2 linked regions of the Candidatus Thiodictyon syntrophicum genome follow. The protein of the gene in region 2 interacts with the protein of the main gene of each other region in a pairwise test. Links are inferred from orthologs where the notes say so. Each region holds a gene or a part of one and is shown on either strand. Other genes may lie near its edges.

What was found.
Region 1: the proteins of aceE (region 2) and nth interact in binary tests that used the Escherichia coli proteins (3 or more experiments, as listed by UniProt). The link is inferred for Candidatus Thiodictyon syntrophicum from one-to-one orthologs.

The regions. Positions count from the first base shown.
Region 1 is NZ_CP020370.1:1,714,957-1,724,901, forward strand. Bases 2,577-5,316 are described here. They hold nth (endonuclease III), read right to left. Parts: upstream 4,407-5,316; coding sequence 3,747-4,406; downstream 2,577-3,746. Other genes in these bases: queG (tRNA epoxyqueuosine(34) reductase QueG), read right to left, coding at 2,577-3,559; lexA (transcriptional repressor LexA), read left to right, coding at 4,504-5,190. Also shown: THSYN_RS07390 (DUF1631 domain-containing protein), read right to left, coding at 1-1,912; THSYN_RS07395 (hypothetical protein), read right to left, coding at 1,933-2,151; more of queG, read right to left, coding at 2,474-2,576; translesion DNA synthesis-associated protein ImuA, read left to right, coding at 5,340-6,005; THSYN_RS07420 (Y-family DNA polymerase), read left to right, coding at 6,079-7,530; THSYN_RS07425 (RMD1 family protein), read right to left, coding at 7,543-8,367; THSYN_RS07430 (M15 family metallopeptidase), read right to left, coding at 8,752-9,576; THSYN_RS33520 (PIN domain-containing protein), read right to left, coding at 9,882-9,945. UniProt on the Escherichia coli protein: DNA repair enzyme that has both DNA N-glycosylase activity and AP-lyase activity. The DNA N-glycosylase activity releases various damaged pyrimidines from DNA by cleaving the N-glycosidic bond, leaving an AP (apurinic/apyrimidinic) site.
Region 2 is NZ_CP020370.1:272,164-282,570, forward strand. Bases 5,344-8,545 are described here. They hold aceE (pyruvate dehydrogenase (acetyl-transferring), homodimeric type), read right to left. Parts: upstream 8,211-8,545; coding sequence 5,544-8,210; downstream 5,344-5,543. Other genes in these bases: aceF (dihydrolipoyllysine-residue acetyltransferase), read right to left, coding at 5,344-5,509; THSYN_RS01185 (PAS domain-containing hybrid sensor histidine kinase/response regulator), read right to left, coding at 8,347-8,545. In the rest of the region: THSYN_RS01155 (PqiB family protein), read left to right, coding at 1-1,098; THSYN_RS01160 (PqiC family protein), read left to right, coding at 1,098-1,787; THSYN_RS01165 (hypothetical protein), read left to right, coding at 2,250-2,699; THSYN_RS01170 (hypothetical protein), read left to right, coding at 2,814-3,551; more of aceF, read right to left, coding at 3,851-5,343; more of THSYN_RS01185, read right to left, coding at 8,546-10,407. UniProt on the Escherichia coli protein: Component of the pyruvate dehydrogenase (PDH) complex, that catalyzes the overall conversion of pyruvate to acetyl-CoA and CO(2).

The sequences.
Region 1 (9,945 bases), 1.4 Mb from region 2 along the record:
GCTCCAGGGCTTGGGATTGCCAGTTCTGGGGCGCGTCCAGGAGGGTGAGCAGGGCATCGACGGTCGCGGTGTTGAAGCCGCCGCCCATGCGCGCGGCGGTGCTGACGATGGCCTCGCGCAGTTTCGGGATGCCGGCCATGCGCGTGCGCAGGGTCTCTGCCGAGGCGCGCCGATCAAAGAGCCCGACCAGTTGCTCGGCGATCCCGATTGCTTGCTTCCAGGCGGTGCCGCGCTCTTGCTGTTCGTCGCGCAGCAGGATGAAGACCAGATTGTCGAGCCAGGTCTTGGAGAGGAAGCCGGCGACCTGAGTGGGCATCGGGAAGAGGCCGACCAGCCCCTCGATTTCGTGTGCGGCGCGCTGTTTGGCCAGGGCCAGTTTCTCGCGGCCGCGGGCGGCCTCCTGGGTGCGCTGTTCCATGGTGTCGCTGCGCCGCTGCTGTTCGGCCATCTTCTCGTCGAAGAAGCGCAGCAATTCGTCGAACAGGCCGACATCCTCGGTAAACTCCTGGAGGACCCGATCGACGATCTGCTGCATGGCGGGGAACATGCCGCGGGCCGGGTTGCCCTCCTCCACCCAGAGGCTGCCGGCCTCCACCATCTGATCAAGCAGGCGCCGCGCCGGGTGGCGGCTGTCCACCAGCAGGCGGCGGTCGATCAGGGCGACCTTGAGATAGGGGGTGTGCAGGTGGCTGAGCAGGGCCTTGGCCACATTGGGCAACACCGGGTCATTGAGCATGTACTCGAACAGCATGCCGATCAGGTCGATCAGGTCCGCATCCATCGGGGAGAGCTTGTCGCGGTCGATGGTGTTCAAGACCTGTTGCCGCTCCAGGCTCAGGGCCTCCTTGACACGGGTGACGAAGGCCGCGTCGACCTCGATGTTGGGGAACTGGGTCGCCTCGGTCACCGCGGTGGAGACCAGTTCGGGCGTGTGGCTGGCCTGTAGGCTGTTGATCGCCGACAACAGTTCGTTGGTCTGGGCCTGGGCCTCCGCGGAACTTGGTCCGCTGCTGCCGACGCCGCCGGTGCCGGGTCTGCCGCGGCGCTGCGTGTGCTTCCTCGACATCAGGTCCAAGATGGAGTCGAATAACTCAGCACCCAGGGCCTGGGGCTCCGCCATATCGCCCCCGGCGGGGCGTTGACCGGCTTCGCCACCCGCCCCACGTTGCCCCTCGACCCCGGTCCGGTCGCGCTCCGTCTTGCGTTCCGGTGCGTCCCGCCGGGCATCCGCGCGCAGGTGCACCGGTTTGAGGTTCGGCAGGATCCCCGCGCCGATCAGGATGCTGTTGTACTCGGCATAGGTCGGACGCGCCTTTTTGAGCAAGAATTTGTCGAACAGGGCGTAGAGGATGATCTTGACCCGGATCTGCACGTCCAGCCCCTCGATGGCGCGCCGAAAGGAGTGCACCAGGTGGTGGGGGCTGGCCGGGATCTCGAAGTCCTTGAGCTTCTTGCCGCCGTTGACGACGCTCAAGCGCTGGCTCAGGGCGTACAGCTCGGGAAAGTAGTTGGCGTTGGCGCGCAGGATGAGATTTTCCGCCGCGACCGATTCCTCCATGTCGTCCGGCTCTACCAGCGACAGTTCCACGCCGTGGCTGCCGGCCGAGTCCGGCAGCGGCTGCGCCGGGTTGCTGGACTTGTCCAGGTTCTCGAACCCGAGATTGATTTCCTGGCGGAAGATATGCTCGATGTCGCTGCGCCGCCGCGTCAGTTGGCCCATGGCCTCAAAGAAGCGGCTTTGGACCGCGTTGCTCTCGGCCCGCTCGGCGAAGTCCAGCAGGGCCGCCCCCGCGTTCTGGAACAGCTCCGTCAACTGGGCGTCGAAAAAGACCAGCACCGTGTCCCGGCATTGGTCCAGGACGGCGTGATATTGCCGTCGGTGCGTGGCGCGGGTAATGGTGTTCTCAAGCATCTTGGCTGCCGGTTGCGGGATCAGTCCTCACCGATCACCCGTTCATCGCGCGGCAGCGACAGAAGTCGTTCCGCCTCGGCCATCTGGCCCGCGAAGATGAGCCGATACGCGGCCGGGCCGGCGTCCGGGTCGGCCGCGCGCAGGGCGCGGACCTGGTCGCGCGCATCCTGGTAGCGCGCGAGGGTCGCGCGGTGCGTCAGGGTGCGGGGCGGCGTGATCTGATAGACGAAATAGGGCATGGCATCCTGATCGACAAGCTGATCCCAGGGGCTAAGGCCGTCGGCACGCGCCGGCGCGCCAAGCGCGCCAGGGACCGTCCGGTCCTGCCCCCGGTCGGGGTCACGGTAGTCATGAAAGCGTGAGTTTATCTTAATCCTGCGCCGGAGCAATCACCGTCCGCGTTGGCGGGCGACGACCCTGGGGCGGTTGCTCATCCATTTCGGTCGGTACGGCCAGCCCGTCCGAGCGGTGCACTGATCCCCATGGTACTTGGTTTCTCGTTTCTCGTTTTTCGTAACGCACTGTTTAATAAGTTTAAACGAAAAATGAAGAACCGAAAACTCAAAACCGTTGCGGATCGTCCGGGCGGTGCCGCCGTGCCCAGCCGACGTGCTCGCGCACCAGTGGGCTCGCATGGTCGGCGCGGGCCGCCAGGGCCGCCGTCACCGCCGGGCCGGGCGGGGCATTGCCCAGCGCGACGGCGAGGTTGCGCAGCCAGCGCTCGTGGCCGATGCGCCGCAGCGCCGAGCCTTGCGTGCGTGCGAGGAAGGTTGCTTCATCCCAGGCGAAGAGTTCCACCAGGGTCGCCGCGGCGAGTCCGTGGCGGGGCAGAAAGGCGGGCTCTGCCGTCAGCCGGGCGAAGCGGTTCCAGGGGCAGACCAGTTGGCAGTCGTCACAGCCGTAGATGTGGTTGCCGAGCAGGGGGCGCAGGGGCTCCGGGATGGGGCCGGGGTGTTCGATGGTGAGATAGGAGATGCAGCGGCGGGCGTCGAGTCGATAGGGCGCGACGATGGCCCCGGTCGGGCAGGCGCGGAGGCATGCCTGGCAGCGACCGCAGTGGTCCCGGGCCTGGGTATCCGGGGGCAGGGCGAGATCCGTGTAGAGCGCCCCCAGGAAAAACCAGGAGCCGGCCCGCCGGTCGATCAGATTGGTGTGCTTGCCGATCCAGCCCAGGCCCGCGTGCTGCGCCAGGGGCTTCTCCAGCACCGGGGCCGAATCCACAAAGGCGCGATGACCGAAGGGGCCGATCGCCGCCGTGATGCGCTCGGCAAGCCGTTGCAGGCGGCGGCGCAGGAGCCGGTGATAGTCGCGGCCCAGGGCATAGCGGGAGATGAGCGCGCCCGTGGGGTCGCGCAGCGCCGCGGCCATGGCCGTGCGGGTCTGCGGCAGATAGTCCATCCGCGCCATGATCACACTGCGGGTACCGGGTACCAACTCGGCGGGGCGGGAGCGGCGGGTGCCGTGGCGGGCCATGTAGTGCATCTCGCCGTGATATCCGGCGCGGAGCCACTCCGCCAGGTGGGCCGCGGCGACGCTCAAGTCAGTCGCGGCGATGCCCAGTTGCTGGAAGCCCAGTTCCTGGCCCCAGGTCTTGATCGCCTGAGCCAGCGCGGCGCCGTCGGGACTGTCCCTGGTGGCTTCCGTCACGCGGGCCCAGGCCAGCGCCCGCGCGCGCTCCCGGAAAGAATATTTGGCCGCAAATGAACGCAAACGAACGCAAATAAAGACATCAACTTACTCGTTGCTGTGCGATGCCGGGAGGTCACCCCGCGGGTGGACCGGCCTGGTTCGACGGGCGTCCGCAAGCCACGGTATTTTTTGCGTTCATTTGCGTTCATTTGCGGCTTAACTGCTCTTCTTTAGGTTGATGCTTGTCCGGGAACTCGCACAGGTCGGCGATGGGGCAGGCGGGGCAGCGGGGGGTGCGCGCCACGCAGACATAGCGCCCGTGCAGGATCAGCCAGTGATGGGCGTCTTTCAGGAATTCCCGGGGGACGTGCCGCAGGAGCTTTTGCTCCACCACCGCCGGGGTCTTGCCCGGGGCGATGCGGGTGCGGTTGCCGACCCGCAGGATGTGGGTGTCGACCGCCATGGTCGGCTCACCGAAGGCGGTGTTCAGCACCACGTTGGCGGTCTTGCGGCCCACCCCGGGCAGGGACTCCAGCGACTGGCGATCCCGCGGCACAGCCCCGCCGTGCGCGCTCACCAACAGCTCACAGGTCTTGATCAGGTGGCGTGCCTTGCTGTTGAAGAGCCCGATGGTGCGGATCTGCGCCTTCAGCCCCTCCTCGCCCAAGTCCAGGATCGCCTGGGGGGTGTTGGCGATGGGAAAGAGCCGGGCGGTGGCCTGGTTGACGCCCTTGTCCGTCGCCTGCGCGGAGAGGATCACGGCGACCAGCAACTCGAAGGGGCTGCGGTACTGAAGCTCTGTGGTCGGGGTCGGATTCGCGGCGCGCAGGCGCTCGAAGATCAGGCGGCGTTTGGCGTCATTCATGGGTGGGGAGGATAGGGTGTCGGGCGCCCCGGGCCAAGCCCGCCGACAGTTCGACAACGGCCTTGCAAAGCGCCCACATCTGGATAAAAATACAGTTATGACCGATCAACTCACCGACCGCCAACGCCTGGTTCTGGACCTGATCGAGCGCCACCTGCGCGTGACCGGGGTGCCCCCGACCCGGGCCGAGATCGCCCGCTCACTGGGGTTTCGCTCCGCCAATGCGGCGGAGGACCACCTGCGCGCCCTGGCCCGGCATGGGGCCATCGAACTCACCCGCGGGCGCTCCCGGGGCATCCGGCTGATTGCGTGCGGGGCCGACGGTGAGTCTGACGAGGGGACCTTGGGGCGCTCCGGTACAGGCGGCGCTGAGGCGGGCCTGCCGGTCATCGGCCGGGTCGCCGCCGGTAGCCCGATCCTGGCCGCGGAGCATGTGGAGGACCGGCACCGGATCAGCCCGGGGCTCTTTCGCCCCCGGGCCGACTACCTGCTGCGGGTACGCGGCAGCAGTATGCGCGACGCGGGCATTCTGGATGGGGACCTGCTCGCCGTACATGCCATTGCAGAGGCGCAGAACGGCCAGATCGTGGTGGCGCGGCTCAATGACGAGGTCACGGTCAAACGCCTGCGCCGCCAGGCCCACTGGGTCTATCGCGTCCAGCTCCTGGCGGAGAACCCCGACTTCCCGCCTATCGCGGTGGACCTGCGCAAACAGGAACTGGTCATTGAGGGCATCGCCGTCGGGGTGCTGCGACTGGGATTGGTCGCGCCGCAACGGCTGTAGTGGTGTCAGACATGTGTCAGGAATGCTTTTCGCGTCGTTGTCGTTGTCGTAATCGTAATCGAGGTTATCGTAGCCCCGGATTCTCTCGCACCCCAAATTGCATCGCTTCTCCGATTACGACAACGACAACGACAACGACGATTTGACACATGTCCATCCAAGAGCTTCTCGCGCGGCGTCCCGACCTCTGGCAGGGTCGGGTGGCGCAGGACCTGGCGCCGGCGGGGGTCCCCACCGGGCACGCCGCCCTGGACCGGGAACTGCCCTGGGGCGGCTGGCCCCCCGGCAGCCTGAGCGAACTGCTCGGGGAGCAGCCCGCGGACGGGTTCGGGCTGGTCCTGCCGGCCCTGGCCCGGCTCAGTGCCCAGTCCCGCTGGCTGCTGCTGGTGGACCCGCCCCTGCAACCCTTTGCCCCGGCCTTGGCCGCCCAGGGTGTCGGCCTGGAGCGCCTGGTGCTGGTGAGCGCCGGGGAGCGGTGCGCCTGGGCCGCCGAGCAGGGCCTGCGCTCTGGGGCCTGTGCGGCGGTGCTGCTGTGGGGCGGGCGCTGGGACGCAACGGCGCTGCGTCGGCTCCAGTTGGCCGCCGCGGCCGGTGAGGCCCTGGCCTTCCTGTTCCGGGACCCGGGGGCCGCCCGCCAGCCCTCGCCCGCCGCCCTGCGTCTGCAGGTGCAGACGGCCCCGACCGGTTACCGGGTGACGGTCCTCAAACAGCGCGGCGGCCGGGCCGGGGCGGTATTGCACCTGCCATTTACCGGGGCCGTGGCGCCTCAAGAAGCAGGCGACGCGCAATTACGCAGCAAGGTCCGAGCAGTCTGAAAATATCAACCGGCCGGCTCGGCCTTCAATTTCAATGCTGTGTGGCCTTCAATCATTCTTGCGGGGGTCGCCGATGCGCTGGCTCGCGCTCTATCTCCCCCAGCTACCCCTTGAGGTCCTGGGGCGGGCCTGTGCCGCGGGGGTGCCGCTCGCCATCAGCACCACCCGCCAGGGCGAGCGCATCCTGCGCTGCGACCCGGCCGCCGCCGCCGCGGGCATTCGCCCGGGGCTGACGGTCGGTGCCGCCCGCGCCCGCTGCGCGGAACTCGTGGTGCGGGTGCTGCGCCCGGGGGCGGAGCGCGAGGCCTTGGCGCGCCTGGCCGCCTGGTCCATCCGCTTCACCCCCGTGGTCAGCCTGGTGCCGCCCCGCTCGCTGCTGCTGGACGTGGCCGCCAGCCTGCGCCTCTTCGGCGGGGCCCAGTCCCTGCTGGATCAGGTGGGGGAGGGCCTGGCCGGGCTCGGCTACGAGGGCCGCCTCGCCCTGGCGCCCACGCCCCTGGGCGCCCTGGTCGTGGCGATCCAGGCCGGGGGCGGGGCGGGCGGGCGCCCGATCATCCCCGACCGTGCGGCCCTGGGCGCCGCCCTCGCCGGCCTGCCCCTGGGCGCCCTGGGCCTGGGCCCGCGGGAGTTGGAGGACCTCACCGCCATGGGCCTACGCCGGGTCGGCGACCTGCTGCGCCTGCCCCGCCAGGGGTTGCGCGAACGCCTGGGGCCACGGCGGGTGGACTGGCTGGAGCGCCTGCTGGGCGAGACCCCGGACCCCCGCCCGCCCTTCGTACCCCCGGCCGCGTACCGCGGCTACCTCGAACTGCCCGCGGCGGTGGAACTGGCGCCGGCCCTGGTCTTCCCTTGTCGGCGCCTGCTCGCGGAGTTGGGCGGCTTCCTGCTCGGACGCCAGGCCGGGGTGGCGCGGCTCGACTGGCGCTTCGGGCATGCGCGGCACCCCGACACCCGGTTGTGCCTGGGCGCCGCCCGACCCCTGGCCGACCCGGAGCGCTGGCTGGAACTCTTGCGCGGGCACCTGGAGCGCCTGGAACTGCCGGCCGCGGTGTGCGGGATCGGCCTCGATGCGACTCAGGTCCAGCCCCTGAGCCCCACCCCTGGGGACCTCTTTGCGCGTCTGTTGCCCCCCGGCCGTACCCCGGACACCGCGCTGCTGGACCGGCTGCGCGCCCGTCTGGGTCCGGACGCGGTGCGTGGCCTTGCCCTGGCGGCCGACCACCGCCCCGAGCACGCCTGGTGTTGGGTCGAGCCCGGCGCGTCCGGCCGCGGCTGTCCCCGTCCGGACCGCCCCCTGTGGCTCCTGCCGCAGCCCCAACCCCTGGTGGTGCGCGACGGCCGCCCCTGGCTGGACGGCGCCCTGGACCTGGGGCAGGAGCGCGAGCGCATCGACACCGGCTGGTGGGATGAGCACGCCGTAGCGCGGGACTACTTCGTCGCCACCAGCCCGCGCGGCGAACGGCTATGGGTCTATCGGGACCTCAGGGGCCGCCGCGACTGGTTTCTACACGGGCGCTTCGGTTGATTGAGCCGGACCTCAGCCGCCCGGCCCGCGCACGAACAACTGATAGAGCGTGAGTACGATCTCGATCAGGATCAGGATCGTGATGTACCACTCAACCCGCGCCGAGCGTTTGGTCTGGAGCAGGTCGAGCAGGGTCGCGGCGGTGTCGTTGATCAGCGTCAGCTTGCGCTCCAGGGCGACCTGGCGCTCACGGACCTCGAATTCGGCCTCCAGGCCGAGGAACAGGCGTTCCAGATCCGGCCGCTCCCAGATCACCTCCGGCTTGTCACCGACCTCGGCGCGCCCCACCAGGCGGTGCTGGATCAGCAGGGTCTCGCCGATATGACGGATCAGGTGACGGGCGCGCCGCGCCCCGCGGCCGTGCCGATGCAGTTCCTCGGCCAAGGGGTCGATGCGGTCGAAGGCGCGTGCCACCTGCGCCTCCTGGTCCGCCAGCAGCACGCTCTTGCCCAGCACGTCCGCCACCACCTGCAGGCGCGCCGCGTCGGAGTCGCAGAGTACCAGCCGGTCGCGTTCCATCAGGTCGCCGCGGGTGCTGTCGATGACGATCTCGAGCGTCTCGGTCTCGGGGGTGGCCAGGGGTTCGCGCACGCAGGGTGCCAGCAGTTGCAGGAATGACGCCTCCGCGCCGGGGGCCACGTCGAACAGTACCGCCGCCCCGTAGCGCATCAGTACCGCCCGCCCCCCGCCGCTGACCCGCACCACCAGCGGATTCATGGCCAGCGGCTCCACATGGGTGAGACTGCGCAGGTCCAGACGGCGGCCCAACAGCAAGGCATGGGCCTTGAGGGTCGGCGCCTCCGGTGCGATGGCGATGACGGCGCTCGTTGATGGCATTCTGGTTTCTCCGTGGCTGGTCTGCGCAGTGTGCCACCGCGGGGCCGCCGCGGCAAAGCGCCCGCGGGGCCCGCTGAACCGGCTGGGGACGCGGCCGCCTGGCGCAGGTATCTGCTTAAGGCTGCGCCCACTGGACGGATCAGCCGAGAGGGTCTCGGCGCCAAAATGCAGGCGCAGGTTTGACCGTGAAGGTCGCGCAGCGACGCTGTGGGAGCGGCTTCAGCCGCGACGAGGCCTCGCATCGCGGCTGAAGCCGCTTCCACGGGGGGCTCTTATCGTCCGGGGTGACTGAGGTTCCTTCCATGGCCGTTAGCCGGACGATGGCGCCGAACGCGCAGGCGCAATTCCAGCAGATCGTCTCGGCGCCAGAGTAGGAGACCGCCGTCATTGACCCGGGGCCATGACCGGAAAATCGAACCAGGTGTTCGGGAAGGGTTCGGCCTTGAGGGTGAAATGCCACCACTCCTCGGGCAGGCCGCGGAAGCCGTGCCGCTCCATCGCCTGGGCGAGCAGGGCGCGGTTGCGCTGGGCCTCGCTGGGCACGGCCGGGCTGTCCGGGTGCGAGAGTGGGTCCATACAGTCGAAGCCGGTGCCGAAGTCCAGCGGGCTGTCCGGGAAGCGCTCGGCGAAGGGCGCCGTGCAGGCGACCGCCGGCCCGTCAGCCCGCGCGTCCACCTGGGACGGCGACGCAGCGGCGGGCTCCAGGGCCAGGTCCACCGTACTGCCGCGGGAGTGGCCGGAGCGCTTCGCGACATAGCCCAGGCGGAAGAAGTCCGTCTTGGCGATGTTGGGGTAGAACTCCGCCTTCATCCGCTGGTCCTCGAGATCCCGGCTCCAGCGTACGAACTGCGCCACCGCCCGCGTGGGGCGGTAGCAGTCGAAGACCTTGACCCGCAGGCCGGCGGCGGCAAGGTCCTCGTGCACCGCCTTCACTGCCGCGGCGGCCTCCCGGGTGAGGATACACTCCGGGGCCTGATAGCCGTCGATCGGGCGGCCGATGAAATTGTGGCTGCCGTAGTAGCGCATGTCCTGCGCGATAGCGGGCGCGACCTCCCGCAGATAGACAAAGCCGTCCGGGAGCCCTGCCGCCCACACGGCCGCCGACGGCAGCGACAGCAGGCCGGCGAGACAGGCGACGGTGATCGCAGTCCAAGCCTTGCGCGGCATCCGTTGTTGTTCGTACCCGTTGCGGTAGATGATTGCGATCATCGTAGCACCTTGTATCGGGAATTCCGGGGACAGCTTGCTCAATCGCGGGCGGCTTTACGCTGAATTAAGGATACTGTCCCCGGAACTCTGAGGGCGGATTTGCGCTGAATTCAGTATACTGTCCCTGGGTCTTGCGCTAAGCCGACTGCTGAGATTTTATTGCCAACCGACGTGGTGCCCGATCAACAACCTTGCGTACCGATGACCGCTCTCTTTCCTTAAGGGCTTTGCAGATTGCCCCGGTATTATTGCCGTATCGCGCAGCCAATGCCAGGCCATGGTTCCGGACCTCATCGACAATAGCGTCATTCTTCATCAGCGTTACCTCCGAGTTCCTCGGGCGAGCAGAGAACAGGACATACCCAGCCA
Region 2 (10,407 bases):
CAGGTCGGGCAGGTGGCGGGCCACCAATTGGAGACGGATGGGGGGTCGGTCAACATCGAGATCTTCGTCTCCTCCCCCTACGACCGCCTGGTCTATACCAATACCCGCTTCTGGAACGCGAGCGGGCTGGATTTTTCGATCTCCACCGCGGGGGTCACGGTGGACACCCAGTCACTCCTGTCGGTGCTGATCGGCGGCATCTCATTCGACACCCCGGATACCATCGACGGGGAGCGCAAGGCGGCCGCGGCGGGCGAGGTCTTGGCGCTCTACCCGAGTCGGGAGCAAGCCCACGAGAAGACCTACGCCCACAAGGATCGCTACCTGCTGTATTTCAAGGGCTCGGTGAGCGGCCTGGCGGTGGGCGCCGCGGTGCGGTTGCGCGGCATCGCCATCGGTCGGGTGCTGGACGTGCAGTTGATCTTCAATGTGGACGACTACGACTTCCAGATCCCGGTGCTGGTGGAGGTCGAGCCGGAGCGCATCGGTGTCAGTGGCGACCCGGGGCGGATCGAGCCGGCCGCCGTGGTCGAACGCCTGGTCGCCAATGGTCTGCGCGGCCAGCTCAAATCGGATAATCTACTGACCGGTGCCCTCTATGTGGACCTGGATTTCCATCCTGGCGCCCCGCCGGAGCGCCCCTCGCGGCATGGCGACTATGTGGTGCTGCCGACCGTGCCGGCGCCCTTGGAGGCCCTGACCACCAGGGCGACCAGCGTGCTCGAAAAGCTCGATCGCCTGCCGATCGAGCAGCTCGGCCGCGACCTGGGTCAGGCGGCGGCCGGCGCCAACGCGCTGATCAACTCCCGGGAATTGCAGGGCGCGGTCGCAGAGACGCAAGCGGCCCTGGCCGCGGTGCGCAAGAGCGCGGAGCGCCTGGATGGCGAGCTCGCACCGCAACTGAGCGCGGCCCTGCGCGCGACCTCGACCACCATGAAGTATGCCGGTGACATTGTGGCGCTCAATTCTCCCCTATATATCGAGATGGAACGTATGTTTGCGGAGGTGGGCGCCGCGGCGCGCTCCGTGCGGCTCATGGCGGACTACCTGGAGCGTCACCCGGAGGCGCTGCTGAAGGGCAAGGCGGGGGGGCGCTAGTGACAGCGGCAGTGGTTGGCGACGGGGCCGTCGTCGGGCGCGCGGCGAGGCCCGCGAAGCGGACTCATTTCTCCCTTTGCTGGTGGCTTGGCTGGGTCCTTGCCGTCGCCGGCTGTGCCGGCTCACCCCCGTCGAACTTCTTTACCCTGAGACCACTACCCGCGGCGGACGGGCACGCCGCGGTGACCGGCGGTACCCTGGGCATCGGGTTGGGGCCGGTGACCTTTCCCGGCTTTCTGGATCGGCCGCAGATCGTCTCGCGCGATGGCAACAACCGTTTGGCCCTGGACGAGTTCAACCGCTGGGGCGGGACCCTGCAGGACGACTTCCTGCGGGTCTGGAGCGAGAACCTGGCCTATCTGGTCGGCACCAGCCGGGTCCTGATCTTCCCGACCGAGGTCCGCTTCCCACTGGATTTTCGCATCACCGCGGACGTGCTGACCTTCGAGGGCACCCCGGCGGGCGAGGCCGTGCTGAAGGTGCGCTGGGCGGTGCTGGACCCCCGCCTGGAGCAGACCCTGGCGGCCCGCGAGACCAGTTACCGTCAGCCCCTGCGCCCGCCGGCGGATCAGGCGGCGCTCATCGCTGCCATGAGCGCGGCCCTGGGTGCCTTCAGCGAGGACGTGGCCGCAGTCCTGCGCGGTCTGCCCAAGCCGACGGCGCCGCCGGCCGCGCCGCTCCTGTATTGACCCAGGGCACACGCAGGTGCCGGAAACCGTCGAATTAGCTTTTCCGAATATTAGCGTCGTCTGATGCTATTGCCTCATGTATCGATCCCGGGGACTCGGTCTGCGGGTGTACCAGCCACCGGCCCGGCGTACCTGACCAGCAGGCGGAAAGGCCGGGGACAAAGCGGCGGCAAGGATTGTGTGCGTCCCGGCAATTAGCTCTTGTAAAAGGCGCGCCGGGGCGTTACGTTTTCGCTTCACGGCATGCGGCGACCCGGGAACCGGCCCGCTGCTCTGGTTGCAGGGTATTGGTGCAGTGTCGCCGCCGGCTCAACCGGGGTGGGCCGGCGGCCCGCACGGCCCCGCGGTCATTTTCCTGACCGCCGCGTTGCTTGCGCCTTTCGCCCCCGGTGTGGGGCCGGCGGCGCGATCGGAAATATCATTTTCACATTACCACAAGAAAACCCCGGAGGGCGGAGTAACATGGTCAATTTCGCGAGATGTCACGAACAAAATCACAAGATCACGGAGATCTCCAATGTCTTTCTCTATCTCATTCGCAAGCGCGCCATGTGTGATACCGACTGCGCGCGCCAGCTCTTCTTTGAATACGTAAGCAAGGTTCGCCAGCACATGGAGATGGTGGACGCCCAGTTCTGCGGGCGTCTCATTCAGAGTCAGGACCGGCTCATGGTGAATACCGCCGACCGCTTCCTGTCCGGCTCCGTGGAGATCAAGCGGATCTTCGCCGCCTACCTCAAGGACTGGTGCGACGAGCGTAAACAGGAATTGAAGATCGCCGATCACGCCGCCTTCGTGAGGGACACCAATCAGATGTTCGGGTTGGTGCTCGATCGCATCCAGCGCGAGACCGAGAATCTGTATCCGTTGATTCGGCGCCTGGAGGAAAGGACCGAACGCGTCGCCGCCTGAGCGGGGCCCGGCCCTTGAGGTAGGTCCGGCGCGGTCCCCGCCGCCGGGCGGTCGCCGGGCTCAAACCGTCGCGCAGGGCTATACTCTCCTGCGCCGACCAACCGGAGTCATCCCATGCCCGCCCCGCTGCCTGCCACCGCCGAACGCGTCGATCGACTCGAGGCCTCGATCGACCGGTTCGTCGCGAGTGTGGGGATCGAGTTCAACAAGCTCTATAAGTCCCAGCAGCGCACCACGGCGGAGATGCGCGAGTTCAAGGACGAGATGCGCGAGTTCAAGGACGAGATGCGCGAGTTCAAGGACGAGATGCGCGAGTTCAAGGACGAAATGCGCGAGTTCAAGGACGAAATGCTGGGATTCAAGGCCGAAATGCTGGGATTCAAGGCCGAGTCCATCGCCGAGCGCCGCGAGATGAACCGCAAGTGGGGCGACCTCGCCAACAAGCTCGGCACCATGGTCGAGGACTTGGTCTACCCCAGCCTGCCGCGCATCCTGCGTGAGACGCTGGGCCGCGAATTCGACAGCATCCAGGCCCGGGTGCGGTTGCGTCTGCCCGACGGGCGGGTGCGGGAGTTCGATGCCTTTGCCATCGCCCCCGAGGTGGCCGCCTTGAACAGCACCAAGGCCACCCTGCGCAGTGCGGATGTCGACCGGCTGATCGATGAGATCGCCGCCTTCCGGGAATTCCTGCCCGCGCGCGCCCATTTGCCGGTCGTCGGCATCCTGGCCACCCTGTCGGTGGACGACAGTGTGCTCAACTACGCCGAGCGGCTGGGCTTCCTGGTGCTTGCCGTGGGCGATCAGGTCATGGAGGTCAAGAATCGGCCGGGGTTCGAGCCCAGGTTCTGGTAGTCCAGCGCCCGATCATTTCACTCGTGTCCCCGCGGGACCGGACTCCCACAGGGCAAGGCTGAAGCATCGGACGCCGGGGCGCGGGCAGGGTGCGATCAGATCTGATGTGTTAACGCACATGTCGTAGGGTACGCATCGCGCACCTACAGCTACAGGCTACCGGGCGTTCTCAAGGACCGGGCGTCGTTGTCGTTGTCGTAATCGTGGTCGGATTATTCGACAACGACAACGACAACGACAACGACAACGTACCCACGATCTCGATCACCACATCAGTTCTGATCGCACCCGCGCGGGCATCAGAGCAGCAGGGTGCGGATGTCCCCCAGGAGTCGCCCGAGCAGGGTAGTGAAGCGCGCCCCCGCGGCGCCGTCGATCACCCGGTGGTCATAAGACAACGATAGCGGCAGCATCAGGCGCGGCACGAATTCTTTTCCGTTCCATACCGGCTTCGTGTCCGAGCGCGAAACCCCCAGGATGGCTACCTCAGGGGCATTCACGATGGGGGTGAAGGCGGTGCCGCCGATGCCCCCGAGGCTGGAGATGGTGAAGCAGCCGCCCTGCATGTCGCCGGGCAGGAGCTTGCCGTCTCGGGCCTTTTTGCTGAAATCCATCAGGTCCCGGGCCAGGTCGTAGATGCCCTTCTTGTCCACGTCGCGCACCACCGGGACCACCAGCCCGTTGGGGGTGTCCACAGCGACGCCGATATGGGTGTAGTGCTTCATCACCAGTGCGTCGCCGTCCGGGGTCAGGGACGACTTGACCGTGGGCATGCGGTTCAGGGCCGTGGCGACGGCCTTGAGCAGGAAGGGCAGGAAGGTCAGTTTCACCCCCGCCGCCTCCGCGGCGTCCTTCTGCGCCTTGCGGAAGGCCTCCAACTCGGTGATGTCCGCCTCATCGAACTGGGTGATGTGCGGGATCGAGAGCCAGCACCGGTGCAGGTGCCGGCCGCTGAGCTTCTGGATGCGGGAGAGTTCCTTGACCTCGACGGGTCCGAACTTGGAAAAGTCCACGGCCGCCGCGGCGGGGAGCGCGAAGGGCAGGGCGCCCGCGGCGGACGCCGCGGCCCCCTGGGCCAGGGTGCGCTTGACATATCCCTGCACGTCCTCCCGCAGCACGCGGTCCTTGGGCCCTGACCCCTTGACCAGGATCAGGTCAACGCCCAGCTCCCGCGCCAGACGCCGCACCGTGGGGCTGGCGTGGGCCTTGCGACCGGCAGCACCGATGGCGGCCAGGTCGTCCGGACGCAGGGGCACCGGGGCCTGACGCCGCTCGGCCTCGCCAGGGGCGCGCTGGGGGGGCGTCGGCGCGGGCTTGGCGGGCGGTTCCGCGGCCGGGGCTGGAGCAACTGCCGTCGGCGCCGCCGCGCCGCCGCCATCCACCCGCAGCGTCAGGATCAGGTCGCCCTGGCTCAGTTTGTCCCCGAGTTGGACCGCGATACCCTCTACTACGCCGGCCTGCGGCGAGGGGACCTCCATGGTCGCCTTGTCGCTCTCCAGGGTCAGGATGGATTGATCCTGTTCCACCCGCTCGCCCGGGGCCACCAGGATCTCGATCACGGGCACCTCGGCGTAGTCACCGATGTCCGGGAGCAGGACTGAGATGGTCTCGCCGACCCCGCTCACGGCTGGGGCTGCGGCCTGGGTCGGGGCCGCCGTCGGGCTGGCCGCCGTCGGCTCGGCCACTGGCGACGCCGCGGGGGGCGGCGCCGCCGCATCCTGCGTCGCCAGTGTCATCAGCGGGCTGCCGGCCGCTATCTTGTCCCCGACCTTGACCAGGAGGTCCTGGATCACCCCGCCGCGCGGCGCCGGGATCTCCATGGTCGCCTTGTCGCTCTCCAGGGTCAGGAGTGACTGTTCGGGTTCGATCCGCTCGCCGGGGGCGACCAGGATCTCGATGATCTCGACCTCGGCGAAATCGCCGATGTCGGGCAACAGGATGGTTTCGAGGTGTGCCACGCTGTATTCTCCAAAGCCTGTGTTGCCGGGCGTTTCAGACGGTCACCGGATTGGGCTTTTCCGGGTCGATGCGGTATTTGGCGATGGCCTCCGCGACCCTGGCGGCGGGGATCGCGCCCTCGTCCGCCAGGGCCTTGAGGGCGGCTACCGCCACATAGTAGCGATTGACCTCGAAGAACTTGCGCAACTGACTGCGCATGTCGCTGCGGCCATAGCCGTCGGTGCCCAGCACGACATAGCGACGCGGGCAATAGGGCCGAATCTGATCGGCATAGGCGCGCATATAGTCGGTGGCGGCGATGACGGGTCCGCGGGTGTCGGTGAGTTGGGCCGTCACATAGGGCGCCCGCGGTTCGTCCTCGGGGTGGAGCATGTTCCAGCGCTCCGCGTCGATGCCCTCGCGCCGTAGTTCATTGAAGCTTGTGACACTCCACACCGTGGCGCCCACGTCGAAGTCACGGGCGAGCAGCTCGGCCGCGGCCAGCACCTCGCGCAGGATGGTGCCGGCGCCCAGCAATTGTACCCGGTGGGTGCGCTCCTCGCCCCGCTGGACGCGGTACATGCCCTTCAGGATGCCGGTCACCGTGCTCCCATCAGGCCCCTCCGGCAGGGCCGGCTGGGGGTAGTTCTCGTTCATCGTGGTGATGTAATAGAACCACCGCTCCTTCTCCTGATACATGCGCCGCAGTCCGTCCTGGACGATCACCGCCAGCTCATAGGCATAGGCCGGGTCATAGGAGATGCAGTTGGGGATGGTGGCGGCCAGCAGGTGGCTGTGGCCGTCCTGGTGCTGGAGGCCCTCGCCCGCGAGCGTGGTGCGCCCGGCCGTGCCGCCGATCAGGAAGCCGCGCGCCTGCATGTCACCGGCGGCCCAGGCCAGGTCGCCGATGCGCTGGAAGCCGAACATCGAATAGTAGATATAGAAGGGGATCATCGCCTGGCCGTGGTTCGCATAGGCCGTGGCCGCCGCGATCCAGGACGACATGGCCCCGGCCTCGTTGATCCCCTCCTCCAGGATTTGCCCCTTCTTGTCCTCCCGGTAGGACATCACCTGATCGGCGTCCACCGGCTGATAGAGCTGGCCGACGGAGGAATAGATGCCGACCTGGCGGAACAGCCCCTCCATGCCGAAGGTACGCGCCTCGTCCGGGACTATCGGCACGACCAGGGGGCCGATCTCCTTGTCGCGCAGACAGATGTTGAGGATGCGCACGAACGCCATGGTGGTCGACTGCTCCTTGTCGCCGGTGCCCTCCAGGAGCGGGGCGAAGGCGGCAAGCTCAGGGACCGTCAGCGCCGCCGCCGTGTCGTGCCGGGCCGGCAGGAAGCCGCCCAGGGCCTCGCGCAGTCCGTGCAGGTGGCGCATCTCCTCGCTGTCGACGGGGGGCTTGTAGAAGGGGGTGGCGTCGAGCTGATCGTCCGACAGCGGGATGTTGAAGCGGTCGCGGAAGGCCTTGAGCGCCACCTCGCCCATCTTCTTCTGGGAGTGGGTGATGTTCATCCCTTCGCCGGCCACGCCCATGCCGTACCCCTTGATGGTCTTGGCCAGGATCACGGTGGGCTGACCGGTCGTCTTCACGGCGGCGGCGTAGGCGGCATAGACCTTGGCCGGGTCATGACCGCCGCGGTTCAGGCGCCAGACGTCCTCGTCGGTCATATTGGCGACCATCTCGGCGGTTTCCGGATACTTGCCGAAGAAGTGCTCGCGGACAAACTTGCCGTCTCGGGCCTTGTAGGCCTGGTAGTCCCCGTCCACGCACTCCTCCATGCGCTTTAGGAGCACCCCGTCCTGGTCGCGGGCGATCAGCGGGTCCCAGTAGCTCCCCCAGATGACCTTGATGACATTCCAGCCGGCCCCGCGGAAGTCCGCCTCCAATTCCTGGATGATCTTGCCGTTGCCGCGCACCGGGCCGTCGAGGCGCTGCAGGTTGCAGTTGACCACGAAGATGAGGTTGTCCAGCCGCTCCCGGGAGGCGAGCGCGATGGCGCCCATGGACTCGGGCTCGTCCATCTCCCCGTCCCCCAGAAAGGCCCAGACCTTGCGGTTGCTGGTGTTGACCAGCCCCCGGTCGTTGATATAACGCATGAAGCGCGCCTGGTAGATGGCCATGATCGGGCCCAGCCCCATCGAGACCGTCGGAAACTGCCAGAAATCGGGCATCAGCCAGGGGTGCGGATAGGAGGAGAGGCCCCCGCCGTCCACCTCCTGGCGGAAGTTGAGCAGGTCGTCCTCGCTGATGCGGCCCTCAAGGTAGGCGCGGGCATAGATGCCCGGGGCCGAGTGGCCCTGGATGAACACCAGGTCGCCCCCGTGGTCCGGGGTGCGGGCGTGGAAGAAATGGTTGTAGCCCACGTCGAACAGGGTGGCGGAGGAGGCGAAGGAGGCGATGTGGCCCCCGAGTTCCGTCGACAGCCGGTTGGCCTGCACCACCATCGCCATGGCGTTCCAGCGCACGAAGGAGCGGATGCGCCGCTCCATGGCCCGGTCACCGGGGAAGCGCTCCTGCTGCTGGACCGGGATCGTGTTGAGATAGGCGGTGTTGGCGCTGTAGGGCAGATGGGCCCCCGAGCGCCGGGCCTTGTCGATGAGACGCTCCAACAGGAAGTGGGCGCGGTCGACGCCCTCCTGTTCCAGCACGCCGTCCAGGGCGTCGAGCCACTCTTGGGTCTCTTGCGGATCGATATCGGGTCTGTTGGTCATGACGGTTCCCGGTCAGCGGTCATGGCGGGGGAGGCGCGTAAGGTCCGCAGTATATCAGGGCGAAGCGGCGACAATGGTGAGGATGTGTTGGGGCAATGCTCGGTCGACACGCAAGGCCTAATCCGCGCGAAATCTCTTAGATCTCCACCCACCGTGCCAGCGCCGCCTTGAACCCGGCCGCGTTGGTCGGTTTGGCGACGAAGGCGTCCATGCCGGCGGCCAGGCAGCGGTCCCGGTCCTCGGCACTGGTGTTGGCGCTGACCGCCAGCACCGGGGTGCGCGGCCAGGCGCGCTCGGCCTCCAGGGCGCGCAGGCGGCGGGTGGCCTCGTAACCGTCCATCACCGGCATCTGGATGTCCATCAGCACGATGTCGATACCGCCCTGGGCGAAGACCTCCAGGGCCTGGCGCCCGTCGTCCGCGACCAGGACCTCCAGACCCAGTCCGGCCAGGATGCGGCGGGCGACCTTCTGGTTGACCAGGTTGTCCTCGGCCAGCAGGGCGCGCCGCGCGCGGGGCCGCGGTGGCGGCTCCGGTGCCCGGGCGCTGCCGGGCGCCAAGGGCAGGCGGACCTGCAGCTCCGAACCCCGGCCCGGTTCACTCTGCATCCAGATGCGCCCGCCCATTTGGTCCAGGAGCCGGCGGCAGATGACGAGCCCCAGGCCGGCGCCGCCGTAGGCCCGGGTGGTGCCCCCGTCCGCCTGGGTGAAGGGGCTGAAGACCCGCGCCTGGGTCTCGGGGGTCATGCCGATGCCGGTGTCGCGCACGGTGAGCGCCAGCTCGAAGCGACCGTCCGGCAGGGGCCGCCCGCCGAGCGCGACCGTTACCGTGCCCGCGGGTGTGAACTTGAGCGCGTTGCCCACCAGGTTGCGCAGGATTCGCGTCAGGCATGCCGGGTCCCCCAGCAGGCAATCGGGCAGCCCGGCGGCCAGGTCCACCCGGTAGTCGAGCCCCTTGGCCGCCATCGCGTCGCGAAAGGCGTCGGCGGCGGCCGTCAGCACGGGACCCGGCGCGAAGGGGGTGGTTTCGGCCGCGAAGCGCCCGGCCTCGATCGTGGACAGGACCAGAATATCGTTGATGATGTCGAGCAGGTGTTCGGCGGAGCGGCGGGCGGTGGCCAGATGCGGCGCCTGCTCCGGGGTCGGGCCGCTGTGCTGCAATGACTCGAGCATCCCCAGCACCCCGTTCATGGGGGTCAGAATCTCGTGGCTCACGGTGGCCAGGAATTCGCTCTTGGCGCGGTTGGCGGCCTCCGCCTGCTCGCGCGCCCGGCGCTGCTCGGTCACGTCCAGGTGGATGCCCACCATCCGGTAGGGACGGCCCGCCGCGGTGCGCAGGGCGCGCCCGCGGGCCATGATCCAGAGGTAATGCCCGTCCTTGTGGCGCAGTCGGTGGACGTTTTCATAGATCTCGGTCACACCGATCAAGTGGGCGCGCACCCGCTCCCGGGAGGGCCCCAGGTCGTCGGGGTGCACGCGCGCCTCCCACTCGGCAAAGGTATCCTGCAGCTCCGCGGGGGCATGACCCAACATCGCCTTCCAGCGCGGCGACAGGTGGACCCGATTGGTCTCCAGGTCCCAGTCCCAGAGGCCCGCGTTGCTGCCCTCCACGGCCATGTCGAGGCGCTCCTGTTCGAGTCGCAACTGCTGCATCTGGTGCTCGATGGTCGCCTGATCACTGCGGTTCTGGAGTAGCGCCCCGATCTGCTGGGCGAAGACGGCGAAGGACTCCAGGTGCGCGGCGACCAGCCCGCGATAATGGTCCCGATCGCCCGTCGCCACCCCGCCGATGACCAGCGCGAAGCTGACGCCGCTCGGGCCGACGCAGGCGCTGATGACCAGTTGATGCGTCCCGGCGGGGGCGACGGGCGGGGGGTCGGCGGGTCCCCACCAGCCGGTGCGACTGCGGCGGAAGCGCTCCGCGGCGAGCAACTCGCGCAACGCCGCGCCGGGGATGGCGTCGGGGGCGATGCCGAGCGCGGCCGTCGGGGCGTCCGCCGGGGTTCCGTCCGGGGCGGTCGGCCACAGGAGCGCGAACCCCAGCTCGAACAGTTCCAGGACCGCCTCGGCGGTGATGGCGGCGAACTGCCCGGGGTCGCGTACGGCGATGGCACGGGTATTGTAGGACTGAATGCCCGCGAAGCGTTCCAGCTCACGGTCCAGGCGGTCGCGGGTCTCGATCAACTCCCGGTGAACCAC